One region of the Rhizobium sp. GW821-FHT14E12 genome, then DNA from elsewhere that is predicted to be linked to it. Evidence: riboswitches for the same ligand, from Rfam matches in the RefSeq annotation. Region 1 holds a riboswitch; each other region holds the start of a gene.
What was found. Region 1 has a riboswitch for cobalamin ahead of nrdH (glutaredoxin-like protein NrdH). Riboswitches for the same ligand answer to the same signal wherever they lie in the genome.
Positions count from the first base shown of each region.

Region 2: another riboswitch for cobalamin. It lies ahead of AC1RO0_RS30735 (aromatic ring-hydroxylating oxygenase subunit alpha); the one in region 1 lies ahead of nrdH (glutaredoxin-like protein NrdH).
Region 3: another riboswitch for cobalamin. It lies ahead of AC1RO0_RS09255 (ABC transporter substrate-binding protein); the one in region 1 lies ahead of nrdH (glutaredoxin-like protein NrdH).

Region 1 is NZ_JBXAPH010000010.1:109,126-115,634, reverse strand. It holds gene AC1RO0_RS27270 (ABC transporter ATP-binding protein) at 1-581, shown strand, start outside; gene AC1RO0_RS27265 (sensor histidine kinase) at 707-1,771, shown strand; gene AC1RO0_RS27260 (response regulator transcription factor) at 1,774-2,382, shown strand; gene AC1RO0_RS27255 (hypothetical protein) at 2,477-2,833, opposite strand; cobalamin riboswitch at 3,141-3,367, shown strand; gene nrdH (glutaredoxin-like protein NrdH) at 3,616-3,837, shown strand; gene nrdI (class Ib ribonucleoside-diphosphate reductase assembly flavoprotein NrdI) at 3,852-4,265, shown strand; gene nrdE (class 1b ribonucleoside-diphosphate reductase subunit alpha) at 4,235-6,388, shown strand; gene nrdF (class 1b ribonucleoside-diphosphate reductase subunit beta) at 6,405-6,509, shown strand, end outside.
Region 2 is NZ_JBXAPH010000019.1:21,857-28,365, forward strand. It holds gene AC1RO0_RS30715 (FAD-binding oxidoreductase) at 10-1,440, opposite strand; gene AC1RO0_RS30720 (L-threonylcarbamoyladenylate synthase) at 1,475-2,449, opposite strand; gene AC1RO0_RS30725 (DUF6656 family protein) at 2,508-3,119, opposite strand; gene AC1RO0_RS30730 (ACT domain-containing protein) at 3,224-3,637, shown strand; cobalamin riboswitch at 3,852-4,055, shown strand; gene AC1RO0_RS30735 (aromatic ring-hydroxylating oxygenase subunit alpha) at 4,154-5,398, shown strand; gene AC1RO0_RS30740 (FAD-binding oxidoreductase) at 5,402-6,490, shown strand.
Region 3 is NZ_JBXAPH010000002.1:228,357-234,865, forward strand. It holds gene AC1RO0_RS09245 (shikimate dehydrogenase family protein) at 1-183, shown strand, start outside; gene AC1RO0_RS09250 (bifunctional sugar phosphate isomerase/epimerase/4-hydroxyphenylpyruvate dioxygenase family protein) at 189-2,078, shown strand; cobalamin riboswitch at 2,347-2,580, shown strand; gene AC1RO0_RS09255 (ABC transporter substrate-binding protein) at 2,765-3,796, shown strand; gene AC1RO0_RS09260 (FecCD family ABC transporter permease) at 3,793-4,821, shown strand; gene AC1RO0_RS09265 (ABC transporter ATP-binding protein) at 4,818-5,648, shown strand; gene AC1RO0_RS09270 (class I SAM-dependent methyltransferase) at 5,651-6,469, shown strand; gene AC1RO0_RS09275 (aminotransferase-like domain-containing protein) at 6,488-6,509, opposite strand, start outside.

The DNA.
Region 1 (6,509 bases):
CCACCTTCCGGATGCTGGTCGAGGACATCTATGCACGGATGACCGCGAAGACCGGCACCACGGCGCGCGACGGGCTGTTCCCGGGCACCGGCATCGCCATGGCCCTGCCGCGGGTATCGACCAACCTGATGTCCGGCCTGATCGAGACGGTCGCGGCCGAACCCTACCGGGGACAGGCCGACCTGCCGCCGCTTGCAGCCCATCTCCATCTCGGCATCGACGATCTCTTCCCGGTCGCGGAAACACTGCAACTGCTGCGCTTTGCCGATCTGGAAGGCGGCGATATCCGGCTGACGGCCCCGGGCCTGCGCTTCTTCGACAGCGACGTCGACGAACGCAAGCGCCTGTTCGAACAGCATCTCGCCACCTATGTGCCGCTCGCCGCCCATATCCGCCGCGTCCTCGACGAGCGGCCGACCCATCGCGCGCCGGCCCGGCGTTTTCGCGACGAGCTCGAGGATTACATGTCGGAGGATTATGCCGATACCACGCTGAAAGCCGTGACGAACTGGGCTCGTTATGCCGAATATTTCGCCTATGACGAGAATGCAGACCTGTTCACGCTTGAAAACCCGAGCTGAGAACCACGCCTGATCATGGCCGACCATTGGCCCACCGCAATGGTCGGCATTGCTCATGGCTTTCCGATCGTGCACCCTGCCGTCGCATGTGCAGCGGCGGATTCGGGTGGGAAGGGTAAGGCGATATGAGGCGCGAGGTCCTGCGATATCTGGTCGAGGCGCCCTTGATGTGGCTGGGCATTACGCTGCTCGCCGCCCTGATCTTCGTTGCCGACACGGTAACCAATCTGGAGATCGCCTTTGCGGTGCTCTATGTCTCGGTGATCCTCATCTCCGTGCGCTCCGGCCGGCCCGGGGCCGTCATGGTCGTGGGGATCGCCTGTGCTGTCCTCACCATAGTCAGCTATTGTCTGACACGGCATGGAAATTCCCAATCCGGCATGGTGAACGGGGCCATAAGCCTGCTTGCGATCGCCGCGACCACCTATCTGGCGATCCGGATCGAGGCGACCGAGGCAAGGGCAAGGCAGGCGCAATCCGAACTCGCGCGGATGTCGCGTATCATGACGATGGGCGAACTCAGCACCTCCATCGCCCATGAGGTGAGCCAGCCGATCACCGCGATCGTGGCCAATGGCAACGCCGCGCTACGCTGGCTGTCGGCGGCACCCTCCAACCAGGAGGAAGCACGGCGCGCGCTCGACAGGATAGTCAAGGATGCGGGCCGCGCCGGCGAGGTGATCGGCCGCGTCCGCAGCCTGGTTGCGCGAACAGCGCCATCGCGCGACAGCATCGACATGGCCGAGACGATCACCGAGGCGTTGGCGCTCGTCCGTGGCGAGATTCGCGAAAACCATATCCTGCTGCGCACCGAACTTGCCAACGATCTACCATCCGTAACGGGCGATCGAGTCCAGCTGCAGCAGGTGATCCTAAACTTCGTCATCAATGCCATCGAAGCGATGGCGGGCGTCGATGCGGAGAAACGCGAACTGCTGGTCAGCGCCGCAGCTGACGACAAGAAGATAACGGTCAGCGTGCGCGACACCGGCATGGGCGTGCCGCCAGCCACTTCCGACAAGATGTTCGAAGCCTTCTTCACGACCAAGACGACAGGAATGGGGATGGGGTTGGCGATCAGCCGGTCGATCGTCGAGGCGCATGGCGGCACGGTCTATACGGCGCCCAACTTCCCGCATGGCGCGGTGTTCGGCTTCATCCTGCCGTGGGATACTGGAGTGAGAGGATGACCATGCCGGAGCAGAAACCGACCATCTACGTCATCGACGACGATCCATCCGTCCGGAACGGACTGGACAGCCTCCTGCGCTCGGTCGGCTATGACGTCAGCAGCTTCCCATCGCCACGGGATTTCCTCGGCCACCAGCGATCCGATGGTCCGTCCTGCCTTGTCCTTGACGTCAGGATGCCGGATGCAAGCGGCCTTGATTTCCAGGACGAGTTGGCAAGGACCGGCAATCCCTTGCCCATCATATTCCTGACCGGCCACGGCGACGTGCCTATGTCCGTGAGGGCGATGAAGGCCGGGGCTACGGAGTTTCTGCTCAAGCCCTTTCGGGAACAGGATCTTCTCGACGCCCTTCGGCAAGCTTTGGAAAAAGATCGCGCCCGGCTTCGCCAGGACGCTGCGACAACCGATCTGCGGGAGCGGTTTGCGACGCTGACGGTGCGGGAGCGTGAGGTGATGGCGCTCGTCGCCCGCGGACGCCTCAACAAGCAGATCGCCGCCGAACTCGGCCTGAGCGAAATCACGGTGAAGGTTCATCGCGGCCAGGCGATGCGCAAGATGCAAGCGGGATCCGTCGCCGACCTCATCAGGATGGCCGACGCGCTCGGATAGCTGGAATGCCTGTCCAAGGCACGATCGAAATCATGCCTTGGCGCCATGCTTCGGCCCGCCGGCTACATTGGTCGCGGCGGATAATGCCTGCGCCTCAATTGAGGGCCGGGCAGCCGCGTCGATTGGCAAAGACCATGCGGTCGGGGCCACCGTCGTTCCAGCCGCGAACGACAATGCGTCGCCCATTGTTTTCGACCGAATCAATGCGTCGGAAACCTTCCTGGCGGGCGGCATCCATAAGGTCGCGCCGGCTGCAACCACCACGGTCACCACGGTCACGATCCCTGCGCGGACCATCCCAGTCCTGATCCTGCCGGCGGTCCCATCTTGGCGGCTGCCTGTATCCGTCATCGTCGCCGTAATACTGCGCCATGGCGACAGACGGCATCAATTGCGTTGCGGCCAAGCCGGCCAACGCGATGAAAGAAACTCGTGCAAAACGTCTAAACATCCTTCGCTCCTCACTTTGATATCGATGGCATGGATGGGTGATATTGCACTCAACATGAACGCTATCCGAACAAACCGTTCATACAGTCCCAACGCGATCGTCCCCGAAAATACCGCCCCATAATGCTGTATTTCCCCAGATATGAAAACTAGGGTTGTGACCAGTGAAGGCAAGCACGGGAATTTGGCTCACCGGAAGAGGCAACGGAACGAAGGAAAGCAACGCCTCCCCAAGGGCGGCGTTGCTCTATCCCCACGAAACGCGACGGCATGTCATCATATCGATTGACGAAATTCCAACCTCGTCTACTATATCTAGTGTTCGAGGTTCTTCCGATTCGCAAGGATTGGAGGCTAAGACGGGAATACGGTGCGCGACTGTCCATTATGGGCGCCGCAATTCCGGAGCTGCCCCCGCAACTGTAAGCGGCGAGCATCTATCCAGCGAAAGCCACTGAAGCATGATGTTTCGGGAAGGCGAGGATCGATGCAACGACCCGCGAGCCAGGAGACCTGCCTCAAACAAAACGTCCACGGGCGGGGTGTCCGGAAGGTCGCGATGTACTGCGGAATGACGCCGCTCGTACACGCCTCCCCGAACTCCTGCGATCAGTCAACTTCGGGGTGAAGTCCATGTCGAATTTATCAAGCCAGTCCCTGCGCGAGTAGCCGCGCGTCCACGTCCGAATCCGGGCGTGTGCTGACCCATCTTCATTTTCTTCGAACGGGCATCGGCGGATGTCCGAACGATATCGTGCGCCTTTCAAAGATACGAGGACAATCATGAGCATCACCGTCTACAGCAAGCCCGCCTGCGTCCAATGCACCGCAACCACAAGGGCACTCGACCGTCACGGCATCAACTATCAGATCATCGATGTTTCCATCGATGATGCCGCCTTCGAACTGGTGCAGGGCCTCGGCTACCGCCAGGTCCCGGTGGTCGTCGCGGGCGAGCAGCACTGGGCGGGCTTCCGGCCCGACATGATCAGCGCGCTTGCCTGATGGAACAGCCGTCGATGGGGCAGATCGTCTATTTCTCCAGCCGGTCCGAGAACACCCATCGCTTCATCGGCAAGCTCGGCCTGGACGCCGTGCGAATACCGGCCCGTCCGGATGAGCTTTTCCGTGTCCACCAGCCCTTCGTCCTCGTGGTGCCGACCTATAGCGGCGACAGCGGCAAGGGCGCGGTTCCAAAACAGGTGATCCGTTTCCTGAACGAAACGGAGAACCGATCGAACATCCGAGGCGTGATCGCCGCGGGCAACAGCAACTTCGGAGCGACCTTCGGGATCGCCGGCGACATCATCTCCGCCAAATGCCAGGTGCCGTATCTTTACAGGTTCGAGCTGATCGGCACGGAAGAGGACGTCGCCAATGTCAGAGATGGATTGGAACGATTTTGGACACGCTCACACACGAACGCCCGGTGAAGGCCACCGAAACGCAGCTCGACTATCATGCGCTGAACGCCATGCTGAACCTTTACGACGAGGGCGGCAAAATCCAGCTCGACAAGGACCGGCTGGCGGCGAAGCAGTATTTTCTCCAGCACGTCAACCAGAACACCGTCTTCTTTCATAACCTCAGAGAGAAGCTCGATTATCTGGTGACCGAGGGCTATTACGAGCGCGAGGTTCTCGACCAGTATTCCTTCAACTTCGTGCGCGATCTCTTCGATCACGCCTATGCGAAGAAGTTCAGGTTCCCGACATTTCTCGGGGCGTTCAAATATTACACCAGCTACACGCTGAAGACCTTTGACGGAAAACGTTACCTCGAGCGCTACGAAGACCGCATCTGCATGGTGGCGCTGACCCTGGCGCAGGGCAATGAATCGGTTGCCAAGGACATGGTCGACGAAATCATTGCTGGCCGCTTCCAGCCGGCGACCCCGACCTTCCTCAATGCCGGCAAGAAGCAGCGCGGCGAACTGGTCTCCTGCTTCCTGATGCGTGTCGAGGACAATATGGAGTCCATCGGACGCTCGATCAACTCGGCGCTTCAGCTCTCCAAGCGCGGCGGCGGCGTCGCGCTCTCGCTCACCAACATCCGCGAGGCCGGCGCGCCGATCAAGCATATCGAAAACCAGTCATCCGGCATCATTCCGGTGATGAAGTTGCTGGAAGACAGCTTCTCCTACGCCAACCAGCTCGGTGCCCGGCAAGGGGCGGGCGCGGTCTATCTGAACGCGCATCACCCCGACATCATGCGGTTCCTGGACACCAAGCGCGAGAATGCCGACGAGAAGATCAGGATCAAGACGCTGTCGCTCGGCGTTGTCGTCCCTGATATCACCTTCGAACTCGCGAAGAACAACGAGGACATGTACCTGTTCTCGCCCTACGACGTCGAGCGCGTCTATGGCGTGCCCTTCACGGAAATTTCCGTGACGGAGAAATACCGCGAGATGGTGGCCGACAACCGTATCCGCAAGAAGAAGATCAAGGCGCGCGATTTCTTCCAGGTGATTGCCGAAATCCAGTTCGAGAGCGGCTATCCCTACATCATGTTCGAGGACACGGTGAACCGCGCCAATCCGATCGCCGGGCGCATCACCATGAGCAACCTGTGCTCCGAAATCCTTCAGGTGAGCGAGGCAAGCACCTACAGGGACGATCTTTCCTATGAGCATATGGGCAAGGATATTTCCTGCAATCTCGGCTCCCTGAATATCGCCGCGGCCATGGATTCGGACGACTTTGGCAAGACAATCGAGACGGCAATACGGTCGCTGACGGCGGTCTCCGACATGAGCCACATCTCGTCGGTGCCCTCGATCGAAAAGGGCAATGATGAGAGCCATGCGATCGGTCTCGGCCAGATGAACCTGCATGGCTATCTCGCTCGCGAGCGGATTTTCTACGGTTCCGAGGAAGGCGTCGATTTCACCAATATCTATTTCTATACCGTGACCTATCACGCCATCCGCGCCTCCAATCGCCTGGCAGTGGAGCGGGAGCGCAGCTTCAAGGGGTTCGAGAATTCGAAATACGCCTCTGGCGACTATTTCGATAAATACATCGAACAGGAATGGAAGCCTGCAACGGAGCGGGTTGGAACACTGTTCGAAACCGCAGGCATCGACATTCCGACGCAGGAAGACTGGCTGGAGCTGAAGCAGGCCGTGATGACATCGGGCCTCTATAACCAGAACTTGCAGGCTGTGCCGCCGACGGGATCCATCTCCTACATCAACCACTCGACCTCCTCTATCCATCCGATCGTCTCAAAGATCGAAATCCGCAAGGAGGGCATGATCGGCCGCGTCTATTATCCGGCGGCCTTCATGACAAACGACAATCTCGACTACTATCAGGACGCCTACGAAATCGGGCCTGAGAAGATCATCGATACCTATGCGGCGGCCACCCAGCACGTCGATCAGGGACTGTCGTTGACTTTGTTCTTCCGCGATACCGCGACGACCCGCGACATCAACAAGGCGCAGATCTACGCCTGGAAGAAGGGCATCAAGACCATCTACTACATCCGCCTTCGCCAGATGGCGCTGTCCGGCACGGAAGTGCAGGGCTGCGTGTCCTGCGCGCTCTGATACCCTGGGGAACAAGATGAATATCCAAGTGAAAACCAACACGCCGAAGCGTTCCAAAGCGGTGCGCGCCATCAACTGGAACCGTATCGAAGACGACAAGGACCTGGAGGTCTGGAACCGG
Region 2 (6,509 bases), on a different contig from region 1:
GCTTGCTTCTTACACCCGCAAAACCTTCCCCGGATTCATAACCCCCGCCGGGTCAAACGCCGTCTTTATCCGCCGCATCAGGTCCATCTCGATATCCGAGCGGATCGACGCCAGTTCGTCGCGCTTCAATTGGCCGATGCCGTGCTCGGCGGAAATCGAGCCGCCATGCTTCAGCACCAAGCCGTGCACGATCTTGTTCATGTCGTGCCAGCGGCCGATGAAGTCTTCCTTGTCGGCGCCGACGGGCTGGGAGATGTTGTAGTGGATATTGCCGTCGCCCATATGGCCGAAGGCGCAGATGCGGGCACCGGGCAGGGCCGCCATCACAGCCGTCTCTGCCTCGGCCATGAATGGTGGGATCCGCGCGACCGGCACGGAAACATCGTGCTTGATCGAGCCGCCCTCGGGCTTCTGCGCATCCGACATGCTCTCGCGCATGTGCCACAGCGCCTTCTGCTGCGCCTCGGAGCTGCCGATGGTCGCGTCCTGGATCAGGCCTGCCTCATAACCCTCTTCCAGCAGTGTCGTCATCATCCGCTCGGCGGTCTCGGCCGAATCCGAGGTGGAGACGTCGATCAGCACGTACCAGGGATGCACCGTTTCCAGCGGATCGCGAACGCCGGGAATGTTGCGCACGGTGAATTCAACGCCGATGCGCGGCATCAGTTCGAAGCCGGTCAGCGCTGTGCCGCAGAGGCCGGATGCGTTCTTGAACAGGGTCAGCGCATCGTCGACCGACTGGATGCCGGCAAAGGCCACTTGATGACCAAGCGGCTGCGGGAAAAGCTTCAGAACCGCGCCGGTGATGACGCCGAGCGTGCCTTCGGCGCCGATGAAGAGATCGCGCAGGTCGTAGCCGGTATTGTCCTTCTTCAGGCGGCGCAGCCCGTTCCAGATTTCGCCGGTCGGCAGCACCACTTCGAGGCCGAGGCAGAGCTGGCGCATATTGCCATAGGCGAGAACGGCAGTGCCGCCGGCATTGGTGGAAAGGTTGCCGGCAATGCGGCACGAGCCTTCCGAGCCGAGCGTCAGCGGAAACATGCGGCTATGCTCCGCCGCCGCCTTATGCACGTCGGCGAGGATGCAGCCGCCATCGACGACCATCGTATTGCCGACCGGATCGACATCGCGGATGCGGTTCATGCGCTCCAGCGACAGGAGGATGTCGGAGCCGCCCTCGCGTGGCGTCTGGCCGCCGACAAGGCCGGTATTGCCGGTCTGCGGCACGATCGCCGTGCTCGTCTCGCTGGCAAGCTTCAGGATCGCTGAGACTTCTTCCACAGAGCCGGGCTTGAGCAGCATCGGCGATGCGCCATGATAGAGCCCGCGGTTTTCGACCAGATGCGGGGCGAGATCCACTGCCTCCCGCAACGCATGCTTTTCGCCGACGATGGCGGCGAAGCGATCGAGAAGGGCGGAGGAGGGGGCGGCGCTGCTCATGGCGTGTCCTTTACCGAATGGCGTGTGGTCGGATTTACTCTCTCGGCGCGGCCGCGCGTTGCAGCCTGTCGTTGATGGCCTCGCCGAGGCCCTCGTCCGGAATGTTGGAAAAAGCGATGGTCGCAGCGCCGCTGGCATCGGCGCGCTTCATGAAGTCGAAAAGATTGGCGGCGGCCTCGGCAAGATCGCCGGACGGGCTGAGGTCGAGCACGACCGCTGCCGTCTCGATGCCGGCAATATCGGGCCTGCCGAAGCGGATCAGCGCTTCGCCTGAGGAAACGGCGGTGGCGTCGAGTCGCACCGCGGCACCCGGCGCATAATGCGAGGCCAGCATCCCCGGCGCTTCGATGGCCGCCGACGCGCCATTCTTGCGTTTCAACAATTGACCCGCGATCCGCTCGATCTCGTCGGCCGCCAGCCCACCGGGCCTGAGCAGGCGCATCTCGCCGTCCTCGACCTTGACGATGGTCGACTCGACACCGACGACCGAAGCTCCGGCATCGAGGATCAGCGAGATCCGCTCGCCGAGATCGTCATGGACATGATCGGCGCTGGTGGCGCTGATCTTGCCGGAGGTATTGGCGCTGGGAGCGGCAAGCGGCCGTCCGAAAGCGCGGATTAGCTCGCCGGCAAAGCCTTGGGGTATCCGGATGCCGACCGTATCGAGCCCGGCAGTCGCCAGCGGATGAATGTCGCTCTCCGGACGCAGCGGCAATACCAGCGTCAGCGGACCGGGCCAGAAGGCTTCCGCCAGCTTACGCGAGATGGGATCGAAGATCGCATAGCGCTCGGCCATGGCGAGGTCGCTCATATGGCAAATCAGCGGATTGAAGCGCGGCCGGCCCTTGGTCTCGTAGATGCGGGTGATGGCGGCGGGGTTGGTGGCGTCGGCGGCAAGCCCGTAAACCGTCTCGGTCGGCAGCCCGATTGGCAGACCTTCGGCGAGAGTTGCCGTTGCCGCCGCTATTGCCGCCTCTGGATGCTGGAGAATATCTATATGTCGCGCCATGGCCTGACCGATTGCCGTTCAGGCCGTTCTTATGCTTTTCAAGTTTGGGGATCAATGATCAAAGCTGGCGAATGATGTCGCGGAGCTGTTCGTTGCGCGCGCCGAGCAGCAGCACATTGCGGACGGCGATCTGGGGATCATGGGTGTGGAAGAGCACGCCGTTGCCGCGCACGTCGCGATTGATCGTCAGCTTCTTCTTTGAAACGTCCTCATCCGGCCTTATGGCGACGGCGAAATACATCCGCGAATATTTCAGGCTGATGTCTTCGAAGAAATTGTCATTCTGGCCGAGGCGGGCGAAGAAATTGGCGATGTAGAAGGCCCAGCTCACCTCTTCGTACTGCGCGAATTGCGTCCGCGCCGCCGTGACGTGGCAATAGCCGAGATGCGGCGTATCCCTGAGCGTGTGATGGAAGATCAGTTTGGGAAAGCGGATCGACTGGTGAAAGCTGTTGAGCCGGCCATGGGTCGTTTCGCCCGCACTCCTGAGCTTGTTCGCCGTGCGTTCGGCCACTTCCTCGAAGGTGAGGTAACGTCGCTCCTCGGCGAGCCAATGCGTCTTGTCGCGGTTGATGCGGCCGGTGCGCAGGAATTCCGTATATCCGGGTGCCGGCAGCGTCGGCTCCGGGTCGGCGGGTTTCTTGGCATCGAAATATCTGAGCTTTGCCATGCCGGCTCGCCATGGAGGTCTGAATACCACATGATAGATTGCCTAGCTTGAGCCGGGCTGAAGCGCGTGCCTTTGTCGGCGGATTGTTGAAGAGGGAAAGAACCATGCCTGGCATTACCGACCTCAAGCAGCTGCTTGCCGGCATGAAGCCTGATCTCGTCGAGGGTGAGCTCGTCTATTGCAGCGTGCCCGCCTCGTCGCTGGCGGATTACATCCATATGAATCCGGTTGGACTGTTTCAGGAAAGGGAGGGTGTGACGCTGATCTTGCCGGTCGAGGCGGCTCGACAAGCGGGGCTCCCGGCCGAGTCGGTGATGCGGATGATCACCCTCGAAATCCACTCCTCGCTGGAGGCCGTGGGTCTCACGGCTGCCTTTGCGACGGCGCTCGGAAACGAGGGGATCAGCGCCAATGTCGTTGCCGGTTATTACCATGATCATATCTTCGTGCCGGCGGCCGATGCCGCGCGTGCAATGGCGGCGCTACAGGCGCTTTCGGCTGGGCAACGCCCAGTTTGAGGTGTGCTCGCAAACGGCTTTGTCGCAATTAAGACAAAGCGTCACCGTTGCTGTGCTGTCCGAGTAGAAAACGATGCTGCTCGTGGACGCATAAGGATTTGAATTGTCTTCCGATATTTTGATTCCGCCGTCTCCGTGAAACTCTTCTTTGGTCTGTCGTCAATTTCGAAGCGGATGTCGCATTGCAGCAGAGCGGCGAGAAGGGCGCGGATTATGATGGTATCAATCTCAAGGTGCCGCCCGCTAGGGGGGCGGAGAATTGGGAAGCCGGTCGAAATCCGGCGCTGCCCCCGCAACGGTGGTGGAGTAAGGCATGGCGAATGAAGCCACTGGGCAGAGATAGCCTGGGAAGGTGCCATGGGGTCCTCTAAGGGGACCGCTCCAGAGCCCGGAAACCAGCCTTGGGGAGACTGATTTACTGACCGCGGCGGGCGGTCGGGACATTGCGTTGCGGTCGTTCGCGGCCGATCGTGCATGTCCTCTGCCTGCTGATCGCTACCGCGCAAGGATAGGCAAATGGACATCAGCAGCAACGTTTTGCGGCAATTGAAGAACCGCCGTGAGGGCTTCAGCCTGGAGCAGCCCTTTTATACCGATCAGGATTATTTCAAGCTCGATATGGAAATGATCTATTATCGCGACTGGCTGTTCATCGGCCATGATTGCGAAGTACCGCGCGCCGGCAATTATTTCACCGTCCAGATCGGCGACTATCCCGTCGTCATCGTTCGTGGTCGCGATCAGGTCATCCGCGCCTTCCACAATAGCTGTCGCCATCGCGGCTCGCGCGTCTGCACGTCCGAGCGCGGTTCTTCGGCAAAGCTGGTCTGCCCCTATCATCAGTGGACCTACGAACTGAACGGGAGCCTGCTCTTTGCCCGCCATATGCCGGAGGATTTCGACAAGAGCGAGTTCTCGCTGAAGCCGGTCCATTGCGAAAGCGTTGGCGGCTATATCTTCATCTGCCTTGCGGATCAGGCGCCGGACTTCGCGCCGTTCCGCGCCATGGTCGAGCCCTATCTCGTCCGCCACCGCCTCGGCGAGACCAAGGTCGCCTTCGAAAGCACGATCATCGAGAAGGGCAACTGGAAGCTCGTCTGGGAAAACAATCGCGAATGCTATCATTGCGCGGCCAACCATCCCGAACTCTGCCGCACCTATCCGGAAGCGCCGAGCGCGACCGGCGTGCAGGGCGCCAAGGACGATCCGGTGATTTCGGCGCACTGGGCGAAGTGCGAGGCGGCAGACCTTCCAAGCGAATTCCGCATGTCGCCGTCCGGCCAGTTCCGCGCCGCACGCATGCCGCTCATCCAGGATGCCGAGAGCTACACCATGTCGGGCGCGCGCGCCGTGCAGCGGCCGCTCTCCAACGACGTGCTGGAAAGCCATATAGGCACCTTGCTGCTCTTCCACTATCCGACGACATGGAACCATGTGCTTGCCGACCATGCGATCACCTTCCGTGTGCTGCCGCTCGGCCCCGAACAAACGCAGGTCACGACCAAGTGGCTCGTCAACAAGGACGCGGTCGAAGGGGTCGACTATAACATCGACGAACTCACCCACGTCTGGACCGAGACCAACGATCAGGACCGCCGGATCGTCGAGGAAAATGCCTTCGGCATCCGCTCGCCCGCCTACCAGCCCGGACCCTATTCGCCGGAAGATGAAGGCGGCGTGATGCAGTTCGTCGAATGGTACGCGAATTTCATGATCAACCGGCTGCAGGGCGATCAAGCCAAGCTGTCGGCGGTTGCCTGAGTTATGAACATGACCGTCTCCCTCCGCCATCAGCACCTGGACCAGATGAAGCCCTGGAGCGACAGGCAGCATCTGCTCGAATGCCTTTCGGCAACGCCGGAAGCACCCGATGTGATGACTTTCACCTTCCGCTCCGACAAGGATAACTGGTTCCGCTATCTGCCGGGCCAGTTCGTCACCCTGGAGCTGCCAGCGGCTGCGGAGCCGGTCATGCGTACCTATACGCTGTCCTCGACCCCGTCGCGCCCGCTCTCGATCGCCATTACCGTCAAGGCGCAGAAGGACAGCATCGGCACGCGCTGGATGTTCGAGAACCTGAAGCCCGGCATGCGTGTCAAGGCTTTCGGTCCGCTTGGCGATTTCAGCCATGTCCGTCATCCCGGCGAGAAATATCTCTTCGTTTCCGCCGGCTCCGGCGTCACGCCGATGATGGCGATGACGCGCTACATGTCCGATACCGCGCCGCTGTCCGACATCACCTTCATCAATTGCTCGCGCAGCCCCGCCGACATCATCTTCCGCTCGGAGCTGGAATATCTCGCCCGCTTCATGCCGAACCTCGATCTCGGCTTCATTGTCGAAGGCTGCGGCCGCACCGATCTCTGGTCGGGGCTGAAGGGCCGTATCGACAAGGCGAAGATCGGGTTGCTGGCGCCCGATTTCATGGACCGCACGATCTTCTGCTGCGGCCCGGAAGTCTTCATGGACGCCGTCCGTTCCATGCTGGTAGCCCACGGCTTCGACATGACGCGCTACCATCAGGAAAGCTTCCAGCCAGCGCAGGCGGCAACGCCGCTGGCCGAAGTCAGCGATGACGCCTCCACGGAAGCGGCGACGTCGATCAGCTTCACCATGGCCGGCAAGGATGTTCCCTGTGCGCCCGGCCAGACGATCCTGCAAGCCGCGCGCGGCGCCGGCGTGCGTATCGGTGCGGCCTGCGAGTCGGGTCTCTGTGGCACCTGCCGGGTGATGAAGCTCTCGGGCGAGGTCGAGATGAGCCACAATGGCGGTATTCTCGACGACGAGATCGAGGAAGGCTACATCCTGGCTTGCTGTTCGCGTCCGAAGACGGATGTTCAGATCGAAGCCTAAAGCAATTCCAGGAAAAGTG
Region 3 (6,509 bases), on a different contig from region 1:
CCACTCGATTCCCTTCCCGATTTGCAGATGGTCGCGGAAGCGGTGACCAAGCCTGAGGTGACCGATTGGCTGCGAGCGGCCGAGGCGCGCGGCATCCGCATACAGCCCGGCGCGCAAATGACGCTCGCGCAGCTCGAAGCACAGATATCATTCTGGGGACTTAACCCCGACAAGGAGGTTTGACCACAATGAAGACGTCGATTGCGACTGTATCGATCAGTGGGGAATTGCCGGAAAAGCTTGAGGCGATTGCGCGGGCTGGCTTCGACGGGGTGGAAATCTTCGAGAATGATTTCCTGGCTTTCGACGGCAGTCCGGCCGATGTCGGGCGGATGGTGCGCGACCACGGGCTGGAGATCACGCTCTTCCAGCCCTTCCGTGATTTCGAGGGCATGCAGGAGCCGCTTCGGTCTCGGACCTTCGACCGGGCGGAGCGCAAGTTCGATGTCATGCAGGAACTCGGCACCGATCTCGTGCTGGTCTGCTCCAATGTCTCGCCGGCTTCGCTCGGCGGCATCGACCGGGCGGCGGCCGATTTCCATGAACTCGGCGAGCGCGCCGCGAAGCGCGGCTTGAAGGTCGGCTACGAGGCGCTGGCCTGGGGCCGGCACATCAACGACCATCGTGACGCGTGGGAAATTGTGCGTCGGGCCGACCATCCCAATATCGGCCTGATCCTCGACAGCTTTCACACGCTGTCGCGCAAGATCGACATCAATTCGATCCGCTCCATTCCAAAGGACAAGATCTTCATCGTCCAGCTGGCGGACGCGCCGCTCATCGACATGGACCTGCTCTACTGGAGCCGGCATTTCCGCAATATGCCGGGCGAGGGCGATCTGCCCGTGACGGCCTTTGCGACGGCTGTCGCCGAGACCGGCTATGATGGCTATTTCTCGCTGGAAATCTTCAACGACCAGTTCCGCGGTGGCTCGTCGCGCTCAATCGCTGCCGACGGATATCGCTCGCTGATCTATCTCGGTGACCAGGTGCGGCGCAATCCCAATGCCAGCGGTCTGAGCGTCCCGGCTATGCCCGAGCGCGTACCGGTAAAAGGTGTGGGCTTCGTGGAATTTTCCACCGACGAGGACGATGCGGGCGATCTCACCGGCCTCCTGCATACGCTCGGCTTCCGCAAGGTCGCGGTGCACAGGACGAAGACGGTCAGTCTTTTTCAGCAGGGCGATATCCGCATTCTCGTCAATACCGACAGAGCGGGATTTGCCAATTCCTCCTTTGCCGTGCACGGCACTTCGGCCTATGCGATGGCGCTTGTCGTAGACGATGCCCAGGCTGCGCTTGCCCGCGCCGTTGCTCTCGGCGCTGAGCCCTTCGGCCAGCCGGTTGCCCCGGGTGAAGTGGAGATGCCAGCGATCCGCGGCGTCGGCGGCGGATTGATCTATCTCATCGACGACAAGGGCGATCTCGGCCATTTCGCAGAAATCGATTTCCTGGCCGTCGAGGACGATGTGGAGGTCGTGCCGGCCCACCTCCGGCATGTCGACCACATCGCCCAGACGGTCGCCTATGATGAAATGCTGACCTGGCTTCTCTTCTACAGCTCGATCTTCGAAACCCACAAGACGCCGATGGTCGACATCATCGATCCGGCCGGCGTGGTGCGTAGCCAGGTGGTGGAAAATGACGCCGGCACGCTGCGGATCACGCTGAACGGCGCGGAGAACCGCCGGACGCTCGCCGGTCACTTCATCGCGGAAAAGTTCGGCTCCGGTGTGCAGCACCTCGCCTTCCAGACCGACGACATTTTCAAGACAGCGGAAGCACTGAGGAAGAACGGTTTCCAGCCCTTGCCCATCTCACCGAACTATTACGGTGATGTCGAAGCGCGCTTCGGTCTCGATCCGGAACTGACCGAGCGGCTGAAGGCAGAGAACATTCTCTACGACCGCGACGAGCACGGCGAATTCTTCCAGCTCTATAGCGGCACCTTCGGTGAGGGCTTCTTCTTCGAGATCGTTCAGCGCGGTGGTTACCGGGGATATGGCGCCCCGAATGCCATCTTCCGCATCGCCGCACTCAAGAAGCATCTCCGGCCGGAAGGCCTGCCAAGAGAATGAATGTGACCCGTAGCCGGATTATCGTTTCCGTGCGGAGCCGTCGGCCGGCCGTCACGCATGGCACTGCTTGATGGTGCCGGTATCGGCTAATAATTCCCAGCGTTTCACAGATTGGATCATGTGAACTGGACAGGCGCCAGAAAGTTTGATAGCGAGTGTAATGTTATTACATTACCGAATTGGTTTACCATGACACTGAGATCGACGATGGTCGCGAGGGGTATTTTCAAGTGGGCGTCTTCGCAGCTTGACGCAACCGTCGTGCTTGGCATAACTGGACGCGACGGTTCCCCGACGATGACTCCGAGGGGATTAATAGGGAACACGGTGAGGACGACCCAAAAGGGACTGAGACCGTGGCTGCCCCCGCAACTGTAAGCGGATTGCCGTCCATCCTCGTGGCGCCGAAAGGTGCCGTGCCACTGCGTCGATCGGATGCGGGAAGGCAGATGGACGACTGATATCCGTGAGCCAGGAGACCTGCCGTCGAAGATCTATCCAATGTCACGGGCGGGGATGCCCGAAACAGGAGCAGGACATGACTATCCTTCACGCTTCGCAGCGCCTTGGTGCGCTGCCTTCCCCGAATTTTGACGATCATTCGACCGCTCGGACTGCCTGTTGGGCATTCTGACCTTCACCACCGCCCTTTTCGGGCGGCGTTCACATCACTTCGGGGAATTATGATGAAGACCATTTTCAAGCGGCCATTGCGCGCCGGTTTATTTGCCATGTCGTTGATCGTCGCCGGCTTGCCGGGGCAGGCGGGAGCGGCTGAAACCAGCTACCCTCTCACGCTCCAGAATTGCGGCCGGCAGATCACCATCCAGAAGGCGCCGTCGCGCACGGTTTCTATCGGCCAAAGCACGACGGAAATCCTCTATCGCCTCGGTGTTGCCGACAAGGTGGTCGGCACAGCACTCTGGGTTGGGCCGGTGCTCAAGGGCTATGAGGATGTCAACGCCAAGATCGAGCGCCTTGCCGACAACGATCCGAGCTTCGAAAGCGTCGTCGGAAAGAAGCCGGATATCGTCACTGTTCAGTTCCAGTGGCAGGTCGGGCCGGAAGGCGTGGTCGCCAAGCCGGAGCAGTTCGAAGAGCTGGGCATCCCGGTCTATACCTCGCCGTCGGATTGCGTCGGCAAGGAGAACTCCGCCTCCAGTGACGGCGTTCGCCATCAGGTCTTCACCATGGGTCTCGTCTATCAGGAGATCCGCGATCTCGCGAAGATCTACAATGTGCAGGACAAGGGCGAGGAAGTGGTCGATGATCTGAAGCAGCGCGAAGCGGCAGCCCGTGCCAAGGTTGCTTCCGCACAGGGCAAGCTTTCCGCCGTCTTCTGGTTTTCCAGCGCCAAGGATGCCGATCCCTATGTGGCGGGCCGCAACGGCGCGCCGGGCTACATCATGTCGGCGCTCGGCATCAAGAATGTCATCGAGACCGATGATGAGTGGCCGACCGTCGGCTGGGAGACCATTGCCAAGGCCAATCCAAGCATGATCGTGGCGGCTGCCATGGAGCGGCGCCGTTATCCGCTGGATAGCGCGGAGGCTAAGCGGAAATTCCTGGAAAAGGATCCTGTCGCAAGCCTGATGCCCGCCGTCAAAAGTGGTCATATCTTCGAGATGGATGCGCAGGCGATGAACCCGACCATTCGTACCATCGAAGGCATAGAGGCGCTTGCTGACGCCATCGCTGCGGCCGGCCTGACACAGTGAGTCGCGCTCTTTCATCGATCGGGCGAACGGGTACAATCGCCTTGGCGCTCGCCATTCTTGTTGCCGCGCTCTGGCTGGGCGCGGCGATCGGCGAGACCTCGATCCCGTTTGAGACCGTCGCCAAGACCGTGGCCAATCGGCTTTGGGGCGCCGGTTATCCGCTCGAACCGATCGATGAGGGTATCGTCTGGAGCTATCGGCTGAGCCGCGCGGTCGTTGGAGCCTCTTGCGGGGCGGCACTGGCCCTGTCCGGCGTCGTGCTGCAATCGCTGTTGCGCAATCCGCTGGCCGATCCCTACATTCTCGGAATTTCCGCCGGCGCCTCCACCGGCGCCGTCGGTGTCGCGATCCTCGGGCTGGGCGCGGGCGTCCTGACGATGCCGATGGGCGCTTTCCTCGGTGCGCTCGTCGCCTTCGCCCTCGTTGCCTTGCTGGCCGTCAGGGCCGGGCGTGGGACGGCCGCGATCATTTTGGCGGGGGTCGTGGGCTCGCAGCTCTTCAATGCGCTCACCTCCTTCATCGTCACCAAGGCGGCGACGGCCGAACAGGCGCGCGGCATCATGTTTTGGCTGCTCGGCAATCTCTCCGGCGTGCGCTGGCCGGATGCTTGGCTGGCAATTCCCGCCGCACTACTGGGGCTCATCATCTGCCTCTGGCATGCCCGGTCGCTCGATGCCTTCACCTTCGGCTTAGAATCGGCGGCCTCGCTCGGCATTTCGGTGCGTCGCACCTATCTCGTGCTCGTCGGCACATCCGCCATGATGACCGCCGTCATGGTGTCGATCGTCGGCTCCATCGGCTTTGTCGGACTGGTCATCCCGCACGCGGCGCGGATGCTGGTGGGTGTTCGCCATGGCGTGCTTCTGCCGGCAGCGGCCCTGATCGGTGCCATCTTCATGATTGCGGCCGACATCCTGTCGCGCACCCTGATACACGGCCAGGTCCTGCCGATCGGGGTGATCACCGCTCTTGTCGGAGCGCCCGCCTTCGCCTTGATCTTGAGCCAGAAGAGAGCACGCGCATGAACCTGTCGGCACGGAATGTTTCGTGGAATGCCGGCGGGCAAGCCATTGTGCAGGATATATCGCTGGATGTCCGTGCTGGCGAGTTTCTCGGCATCATCGGGCCGAACGGCTCAGGCAAGACGAGCCTGATGATGATGCTGTCCGGCATCCGCAAGCCGAAGACCGGGGAGATCCTCGTGGATGGCACGCCGATCCACTCTCTCGGGCGGCGCGAACTCTCCCGGCGTCTGGCCCTGGTGGAGCAACAGGCAGATACCGGCGAGCGGATCACCGCCAGACAGGCCGTTGAACTCGGCCGCACGCCCTATCTCGGTGCGTTATCGCCCTGGTCGGCGACGGATGACGCGATCGTCGAAGCTGCCCTTGCCAATGTCGACATGCTCCATCTTTCCGGCCGGCTGTGGCACACGCTTTCGGGCGGAGAGCGCCAGCGATTGCACATTGGCCGCGCGCTCGCACAGCAGCCAAAGATCCTGCTCCTCGATGAGCCGACGAACCATCTCGACATCGGCCACCAGATCGGCTTGCTGGATCTTGTGCGCCGGCAGGACCTGACCGTGGTCGCAGCCTTGCATGATCTCAATCACGCCGCCATGTTCTGCGATCGCCTCGCCGTCATGAACAATGGAAGACTGGTGGCGCTCGGTACGCCGTGTGAGGTGTTAACGGCGAAATGCATCCGCGATGTGTTTGGCGTGGATGTCGAGGTGGAGCACGATAATGACGGCGGCTGCTTGATCCGCTACCGGGCGACGGCGGCTCCGCGCCGGTCATTACGCGTCATCGATGACATCCAGCCCGAGGGCGCCAAGGCCAGGGCGTCGTAAACATGCAGGGCCATAATCATCATCTGAAAGAAGATATCCGTGAATACTGGTCGGAACGATCCAAGACTTTCGACCTCGCCTTCGGTCACCGAATTCCTCCTGGGCCAGAACTGAATGCTTGGGCCGCGGCAGTTGAACGCGGTCTTGGCCGCGCGCCGCTGAAGGTACTCGAGCTTGCCTGTGGTACAGGAGAGGTGACCAACGTGTTGCTGTCTCTTGGTCATCAAGTGACGGCGCTCGATTTCTCCGAGGCGATGCTCGCGGTTGCACGCCGTAAACATGCCAAGCGGGAAGGTGTGCACTTTATCCTCGCCGATGCGGAACGGACGATGGAGCCTGATGCCGGTTATGACGCCGTCGTTTGCCGCCATCTCGTCTGGACGCTGACGGAACCGGATCAGGCATTCGCGGACTGGTACCGGGTTCTGAAGCCGGGCGGAAAGCTTCTGATCTTTGACGGCGATTGGGCGAAGCCCACGCTTGTCGGACGGTTCGCCTCTTTCGCCATCGGCCTGATCGACCGCGTGGCCGGGATCGATCCACACTATGACGGCGCGATGAGCGACCGGCATCAGAGCATCATGGGGCGGCTGCCGTTTGGCGCCGGGCTCACCGTGGAAAGGCTTGCGCCGCTGATTGAAGCCGCAGGCTTCGAGGGCATAGAGATCGGTTCCCATCTACCGATCGCCGCTGCCCAGCGACGGACCACCAATCTGAGAAATCGGCTGCGGACGCTGCTTTATCGGCGTTTCGTCCTCTGCTGCACGCGGCCCCGTGAGGTGCCCAGTGTGCAAAACAGCGATGGGGTGCTCGCCGGCTAAGCTCGTTGATAGAGTGCCTCAGTCATAGATGGCCGACAAC